Linked DNA regions of Desulfobacula toluolica Tol2. The protein of the gene in region 1 interacts with the protein of each later gene in a pairwise test. Links are inferred from orthologs where the notes say so. Each region holds a gene or a part of one and is shown on either strand. Other genes may lie near its edges.

The links. The genes of interacting proteins can lie anywhere in the genome.
Region 2: the proteins of rpe (region 1) and eno interact in binary tests that used the Escherichia coli proteins (3 or more experiments, as listed by UniProt). The link is inferred for Desulfobacula toluolica Tol2 from one-to-one orthologs.

The regions. Positions count from the first base shown.
Region 1 is NC_018645.1:1,753,730-1,758,236, reverse strand. The notes cover bases 655-3,653. They hold rpe (ribulose-phosphate 3-epimerase), read left to right. Parts: upstream 655-1,828; coding sequence 1,829-2,479; downstream 2,480-3,653. Other genes in these bases: TOL2_RS08000 (MFS transporter), read left to right, coding at 2,633-3,653; TOL2_RS25755 (hypothetical protein), read left to right, coding at 2,502-2,627; TOL2_RS08010 (PASTA domain-containing protein), read left to right, coding at 834-1,889; rsmB (16S rRNA (cytosine(967)-C(5))-methyltransferase RsmB), read left to right, coding at 655-833. In the rest of the region: more of rsmB, read left to right, coding at 1-654; more of TOL2_RS08000, read left to right, coding at 3,654-3,802; TOL2_RS07995 (B12-binding domain-containing radical SAM protein), read left to right, coding at 3,814-4,507. UniProt on the Escherichia coli protein: Catalyzes the reversible epimerization of D-ribulose 5-phosphate to D-xylulose 5-phosphate.
Region 2 is NC_018645.1:2,111,291-2,115,038, forward strand. Bases 755-3,748 are described here. They hold eno (phosphopyruvate hydratase), read left to right. Parts: upstream 755-1,612; coding sequence 1,613-2,884; downstream 2,885-3,748. Other genes in these bases: TOL2_RS09705 (class I SAM-dependent methyltransferase), read right to left, coding at 755-1,347; TOL2_RS09715 (hypothetical protein), read left to right, coding at 2,915-3,745. Also shown: hcp (hydroxylamine reductase), read left to right, coding at 1-561; more of TOL2_RS09705, read right to left, coding at 694-754. UniProt on the Escherichia coli protein: Catalyzes the reversible conversion of 2-phosphoglycerate (2-PG) into phosphoenolpyruvate (PEP). It is essential for the degradation of carbohydrates via glycolysis.

The sequences.
Region 1 (4,507 bases):
AGATCAATACGATTCCTCCGATTACCCTTCGAACCAACACATTGAAAATTGACAGGCAATCTCTTGCCCAAAAACTTTCTTTAGTCGCAAAAAACATTGAGTTGACTGAATATGCAGATCAGGGAGTCAGTTTTACCAACCCCAGTATACTCATCCGGGAATTTGAAGCATTTAAACTTGGATTGTTTCAAATCCAGGATGAAGCCGCACAGATTGTCACACAGTTATTGGCACCCAGACCCGGAGAAAAAATTCTGGATGCCTGTGCCGGCCTTGGGGGAAAAACCGGCCACATTGCCCAGCTAATGGAAAACAAGGGAATAATTATCGCAGCGGATGTGGAACCCAAAAAACTTGAATTCCTTGAATCAGATGCAAAAAAACTGGGTATTGAGATTATCCGGACAAAACCAATAAATTTGCTAAAAACCTCTATCAAGGATTTTGACTTTTATTTTGACCGTGTCCTGATAGATGCTCCCTGCACAGGGCTTGGCGTACTGCGGCGGAATCCAGATGCTAAATGGAAGCGCTCAAAAAATGATATTGCACGGCTTGCGGCAAAACAAAAAAAAATGCTCAATGCAGCAGCCAATCTCGTCAAACCGGGGGGGATTCTTGTCTATGCCGTCTGTTCGTGTGAAAGAGAAGAAAATGAAGAGGTTATCCACACCTTTTTAAATAAAAGAAAAGATTTTTCAATTGATACCCATTTTAAATCCAACAAATATTCCAGGTTAATGACCCGGGACAAATTTTTAAAAACATATCCCGACACAAACAATATGGATGGTTTTTTTGCGGCCCGCTTAAAGAGGAAATCCAGATCTTAAGTGAAATCGATTTTAAAATATTGTTTTATTTTCCTGTTGGCATTTTCCATTGCAGGCACCATTGGCTTTTACTCGATACGCCTTTTTACCCAGAGCGCGGATGAAATTGTTTTGCCCCAATTAACAGGCAAAAACATTATTTATGTGTTGGAAACCCTCACCAACATGGGATTAAATGCAAAACTTTACGGCTCCCGGTATGATGATGCCGTTCCCAGGTATGCTGTCATCTCCCAGGACCCTCAGCCGGGGTCTACCATAAAAAAAGGCAGAGATATAATTATTTATATTTCAAAGGGGGCAAAAGAAAATATTATTCCGGATTTAAGGCAAATCCCCCTTAAACAGGCCCTGATCCTTCTTGAAAAAAACGAATTTAAAAAAGGGCATGTCTCTTTTACTTATTCTTTAAAAACCAAAAATGAATGTGTCATTGCACATTATCCGGAACCTTTTTCCACGGCTTTGAAAGGCTCTTCCTGTGATCTGCTGATCAGCCGGGGTATCAATCCTGTGGCCGTGATCATGCCGGACATAACACGATTACGTCTTGAAAAAGCATCGGCTGTCATTGAAAATCTTCATCTTGATATTTCTCAAATCATATCAAACGTGGATCCTCATCAGGATTGGGGAATTATTTTATCTTCAACCCCACACGCCGGCAGCCATGTGACTGCAAATACGCCCATAACCCTTGTTGTCAACGCTCTGGAAAAAGGCAGGCATATGTCACCGGACAAATTAAACAGCCTTATCCTTTTGACCCATTCTCTGAGTCCCGGCATATTAAAACAGCATGTCAGGGTTGAAACCGACATGTTCGGACCTATAATAAATCTTTACAATGAATATATGAAACCAGGTGAAGACATTAACATTTTAGTTCCCCCGGCAATTAAAACCAGGGTGAACATATTTATTGATCAAACCCTGGAAAAAACAATTATTATTGATCCTTGGAAAGAGGACATTGACGCAGGAGACAGTATCTTATGGGAATCATCGCCCCTTCAATTTTATCAGCCGATTTCACCCGACTGGGTGACGAATTAATCCAAATTAAAAAAGCCGGTGCAGACTGGATACATATTGATGTCATGGATGGACAATTTGTACCCAACATCACCTATGGCCCAATCATTGTCGAGGCATGCGAACGAGCTTCGGATCTGATCCTTGACGTGCATCTAATGATTGAAAAACCGGATTTGATCATCCCTGAGTTTGCCAAAGCAGGAGCCCATTACATTTCCGTTCATGCCGAAGCCTGCACTCATCTTCACAGAAGTCTTCAGCTGATCAAAAGCTTCGGTGTAAAGGCAGGTGTGGCATTAAATCCTGCAACCCCTCTGTCTTCAATTGAATGGGTTGTGGATCAGCTGGATTTTGTTTTGATCATGAGCGTGAATCCCGGATTTGGCGGTCAAAAATTTATTGAATCCAGTATTGAAAAAATAAAAGCCTTGTCAAACATGCTTAAAGAAAAAAATTCCACGGCCATAATCCAGGTGGATGGCGGAATCAACAAAGATACCATTAACAAAGTTTCCAAGGCAGGTGCCACCTCTTTTGTTGCAGGATCTGCAATCTTCAACACTGAAAATTACACAAAAGCCATATCAAAGTTACGCCGGAATATGTAACAGGAATATGTGAAGGATAAAAATGAAAAAAATCACAACCCATACACAAAGCCTTTTAAAAACCTGTTATGCAGTCTATCGTCTTTGTGATCAATTTGTTAAACATGAGGGCTGGATTCAGGCCTCGATCAACAGAACAAAACATTAGCCGCCATGACCCAAATCAAATCCAATGATAACACGGTTAATTACAATATTATTTTTGTCTTAACCCTGATTCATTTTGCCGGTGATTTTTATTCTTCCTTTTTTGCCCCGTTATTGCCTGCTTTTGTTGACAAGCTGGATTTAACCCTTGCCCAGGTCGGCTTGATAACCGGAATGATAAGGCTTCTTTCTTTTATTGTACAACCTGTAACCGGATATCTTGCGGACAGGTATGAAACCAGAAGCTTTGTGCTTGCAGGACTCTTTTTAGCCTTTTTCTTTATCCCGTTTTCAGGCATTGCCCCAAATTTCTGGGTACTGATGACGGTTCTTTGCATAGGGTCAATCGGGTCATCAATTTTTCATCCAGCCACAACAGGCATGGTGCCCCTATATGCCGGCAACCGCACAGGATTCTGCCTGTCCATTTACAACACAGGAGGAATCCTTGCCTTTGCACTGGGCCCGGTATTTATCACTTGGTATGTGGGTCGATTTGGCCTTGAACAAATGCCCTACACTCTTGTTTTAGGCGCCTTTGCTCTGCTGTTCTGTATCAAATACCTGCCGGTTCCCGTCAGCGAGAACCTTTCCCATCTGGGATTTTTCGGGTCTATTAAAGATACCCTTGGCAAAGTATACAAATCCATTTTCCTGATATGGCTGGTGATGGTTCTTCGGGCGGTAACCGGGCAAACATTTATGACCTTTATGCCCATTTACCTGACTGACAAAGGCCATAATCTTGTTTCCGTGGGATTGATTTTTTCTCTGTTTATTCTGGCAGGCACTTTCAGCGGCCTTCTGGCAGGCTGGATGGCCGACAGAACGGATTTTAAAAAAATCTTTTTTGTTTCCCATGCCTTTATGACCCCGGCCCTTTTATTATATCTTTATCTTCCGGGCCAGTTTGTTTATCTCGGATCTTTTCTTGCCGGATTTGCGGTTCTGGCATCACTTCCCCTTGGAGTGGTAATGGCGCAAAAATTAGCCCCCAAATCCAGGTCCATGGTATCAAGCCTGATGATGGGGTTTGCATATGGCCTTGGGGGTGCATTGTCGCCTATAGTCGGCAAACTGGCCGATATTTACGGCCTTGAAAATGTTCTTTTTTATTCAGCATTTATCCCTGTTGTAACCCTGATTTTCATTCTTAAATTTCCAAAGGTTAAATAGACGGGTTTGATATGAATCCATCAAAAGTTATTCTGGTTCAACCGCCCATAGAAGATTTTTATCTGACAAAAAAAAGAACCCTGCCCTACGGACTTGCCTCCATTGCAGCCTGTATCAAAAAAAGAGGATTTGATGTTGAAATCCTTGATGCCCTTGCAACCGGCAAATCAAAAACAATTGAATATCCTGAAGAGTTTTCCTATCTTAAACCTTTTTATGGACAAAAGGATGTATCCGCGTTTTCCCTGTTCCATGAATTCAGGCATTTTGGATACTCTTATGAACATATCGGAACAAAAATCAGGGAAAAAGAACCCTTTTTAGTTGGCATCTCATCTTTGTTTACAGCCTATTGCAACCAGGCGTTAAAAACGGCTCAAATTATTAAAAAGTTTTATCCGCAGTGCAAAATCGTATTGGGCGGCCATCATCCCACAATGTTTCCTGAAAAAACATTAAATTGCAGCGCTGTTGATTTTGTGCTGCAAGGAGAAGGTGAAACCAGCATGGGACTGCTGTGTGAAGCGTTAAAAACCAATTCAGATTTAGAACAAATCCCAGGAATTGCCTTTAAAAAGGATAATTCCGTGTTCATATCACCCCCATCCTGGATGAAAAACCTTAACAGCCTTCCTGTCCCTGCCATGAACCTGATCAATTATAATTTTTACCAAAGAAAAAACAGGCGGGCAACGATTGTTGTTT
Region 2 (3,748 bases), 360 kb from region 1 along the record:
GAAACAGGTCAGATTACGGGCGGTTTCGGTCATAACCAGGTTATGGCCCTTGCGGATAAAATTATTGAAGCGGTTAAATCGGGTGCCATCAAGCGCTTTATTGTCATGGGCGGTTGCGATGGCAGACATAAAACCAGGGAGTATTACACACAAGTTGCAAAAGCATTGCCAAAAGATGCCGTTATCCTGACTGCAGGTTGTGCAAAATATAAATATATAAAGCTTGATCTGGGGGATATCGGCGGTATTCCACGGGTGTTGGATGCAGGGCAGTGCAATGATTGCTACTCTCTTGCCGTGATTGCCATGGAGCTTCAGAAGGCTTTTGGCCTTGAGGATATAAGTGATCTTCCCATTTCATTCGATATTGCCTGGTATGAACAAAAGGCTGTACTGGTTCTTTTGGCATTGCTGTCGTTAGGTGTTAAGGGTATTCGTCTGGGGCCCACACTTCCGGGTTTTTTGTCTTCGGGAATTGCCAATGCTCTTGTTGAAAAATTTGATATTAAACCCATAACGACCCCGGAGGAAGATGTGGCAGCAATGATGGCAGGAAATTGATACTGGCTTGGTTTTAAAACATTTGATTAAGAATTAAATTATTCACTTCAAAGGCCTTTTTATTGTTATACAAGGCCTTTGATTTTGCTTAAGCTTCTTTCCTTGATCAAAAACAATATTAAAGTCAAATACCTATTTTTTATTAAGCAATATCACATCCTTTGAGATAAAGTTGAGGTCGGCATTGAAGCGTTGCGCTATGTACTCAAAGGTACTCCGGCTATAAAAGCAGATATGTGTCATGTCGCGAATATAATGCCATTGACTGAAAGCGGTTTTATTGATCACAAGCTTGGTCATAATCCCCAGCCATCCGCCTTTTTTTAACATCTTGAACAAGGTGGTAAATTCCGTATATGGATCATGCAGATGTTCCACTACTTCCGTGGCAGTAATGAAATCATACTTTTTATAAAACACCGAAGGATCATTGTGGTAAAATGGATCATAAAGATTCGTCTGAATGCCTTGCTCTTCTAAAATGACCGACAGGGTTGGACCCGGACCGCAACCAAAATCCAATCCTTGTTGTTTTGAATTTACCTTTTCCAATAGCGGGGTGCTTAATCGAGACAGAAATTGTCGATAGCCTTGATCATTTGCATCGTTTTTATGCAAATCATAATTTTTTTTTTCATTTTCGGCATTAATCCAATATTGCTTTGGAACAAAGACCAGCTTGCAATAAAAACAGCGCAGGTAGATTCTTTTTTTGTCTTTGAAAAATGAATTCAAATTTTTACTTCTGCATAAGGGACAATGGATCTCATTGGATTTGATTATCATTTTTTTTGATTATCATAAAACGACAGAAGGTTAAATAACTTTCACTGGTTATCAAAAAAAGGAGGCTTGATAAGAATTTCGGCCACCCGTATAGGGATAGTTTAATCAGGTGACTTGAGAAGTTTTAGCAGTTAAAAATCATGGTAAAGAATTTGAGAATAGCCCTTGAATGTCAGAAGGGATATTGCTATTAATGGGTGCGGAAAAAATCATGAAATTTTTAAAACTCATAATAAAAAAATAAATTTTAGGATAGGGGAGCAAAATGACGGAATTAATTGATGTCAGGGCAAGGGAGATCCTTGATTCCAGAGGGAATCCAACAGTTGAAGTGGATGTTGTTTTAGCCTGCGGTGCAACTGGCAGGGCAGCGGTTCCATCCGGTGCCTCAACCGGCACAAGGGAAGCTTTGGAACTTCGGGACAACTCTGAAAGCCGGTTTTTAGGCAAGGGTGTTTTAAACGCGGTTGCCAATGTCAATGAGGTTATTGCACCTGAAATTATTGGGTATGATGCCATGGATCAGGCTGGCCTTGACAGAACCATGATTGATATTGACGGTACTGAAAACAAGTCAAGACTTGGTGCCAATGCCATTTTGGGCGTATCCATGGCAGCGGCAAGGGCTGCAGCCCAAGCCTGTGAGATTCCTTTGTATCAGCATCTGGGCGGTATTAATGCCAGAGTGCTGCCAGTTCCCATGATGAATGTTATCAATGGAGGGGCTCATGCCCCGAATAATTTGGATATACAAGAATTCATGATTCTTCCTTTTGGAGCTGATTCCATTACCGAAGCAGTCCGGATGGGAGCAGAAACCTTTCACCATCTGGCAAAAATTTTAAAGGGTGAAGGCCTTTCAACTGCTGTCGGGGACGAGGGCGGGTTTGCTCCGAATCTTAAATCCAATGAAGAAGCATTGGAATATATTATCAATGCCATAGAAGCTGCCGGGTACAGGCCGGGTAAGGATATAGGAATTGCCCTTGATGCAGCAGCTTCGGAATTTTATCGGGATGGCAAATATATTTTCCAGTCGGAAGACCGTGAACTTTCAGCTGTGGAGTTGATTGATTATTATGAAAAATTAATTGAAAAATATCCATTATACTCCATAGAAGACGGGCTTGCAGAAGGGGATTGGGATTCATGGGGACTTATGACCGAAAGGCTTGGAAATTCCATACAGATCGTTGGAGATGATATTTTTGTGACAAATCCGGATATCTTTAAAAAAGGAATTGAAAAGGGAATCGGCAATTCAATCCTGATAAAGTTGAACCAGATCGGAACCCTTACGGAAACCCTGGATACCATTCAGATGGCAAAAGAATCCGGTTATACAACGGTTGTTTCCCATAGATCAGGAGAAACCGAAGATTCTTTTATCGCAGATCTTGCAGTTGGTATAAATTCCGGGCAGATAAAAACAGGGTCCATGTCCAGAAGTGACAGGGTGGCCAAATACAACCAGCTAATCAGGATTGAAGAACAACTGGGAGATAGTGCATTGTTTCCTGAAAATCTTTTTGTCTGATTTTAATATATATATTGTGACCCTCAGGTTATGAAAAAAAGATTTTTTGTAGGCTTTTTTGTGCTGTTTTTAATCCTGCTGTCAGGTGTGGGTGAAGCGTTTGTGCCCCAAACGCCTCACCTGCTGAATCTGGTTGTAAAAAAGATCAAACAGCCGGTCGGCATTGAAGTTTATCAGAACAAAAAGGTTTTAAATTACAAAGATACGCAAAAAGGTGTTCAGCAATTAAAAGAAAGGCTGATTTATCGATATCCCAACCGGTTCAGATCTGAAATTATTTCAGATGCCATGAAAAGTTTCAGTGTTGAATCTGATTTCGAATGTATCAAAGTGATGAATGGAGTTATCATTTCCAATGATAAACCGCTGCTTGATATGTATACGGATATTCTGCTTTACCGGAACCATGAAACTCTTTTAAAGCAGCTTGTTCTGGCAGGAATTGATATAGATAAAGTATCTTTTCAAAGATTTAATGATACCGTTTGCTATGTCATTGGCAGACCCTTGACAAAAGATAGCCCCTTTGCCGGGCTCTGGATAGAAAAAGAATCTTTTTTGCCCGTAAAATATGTGGTTGAAAAAAACGGCTGGATTGTTGAATTTTTTTATATTAATTGGCAGCAGGTTAGCAAAACCTGGTATCCAAAGCAGGTTTATATTTTTTTGGACAATCAATTGTTTACAACGATTGAGGTGAACAAGATTGATTTGAAATCAAACTTTTCTCTTTCTTTGTTTGATATTGATCATATTAAGCGTTTATATCCAAAAAATGAGCCTGATTCGTTGGATGAGAATTCCAGACAGGTTGACGATCTTGACAGGCGCATAGAGAACTTTAAAAAACTATATGAATAACTG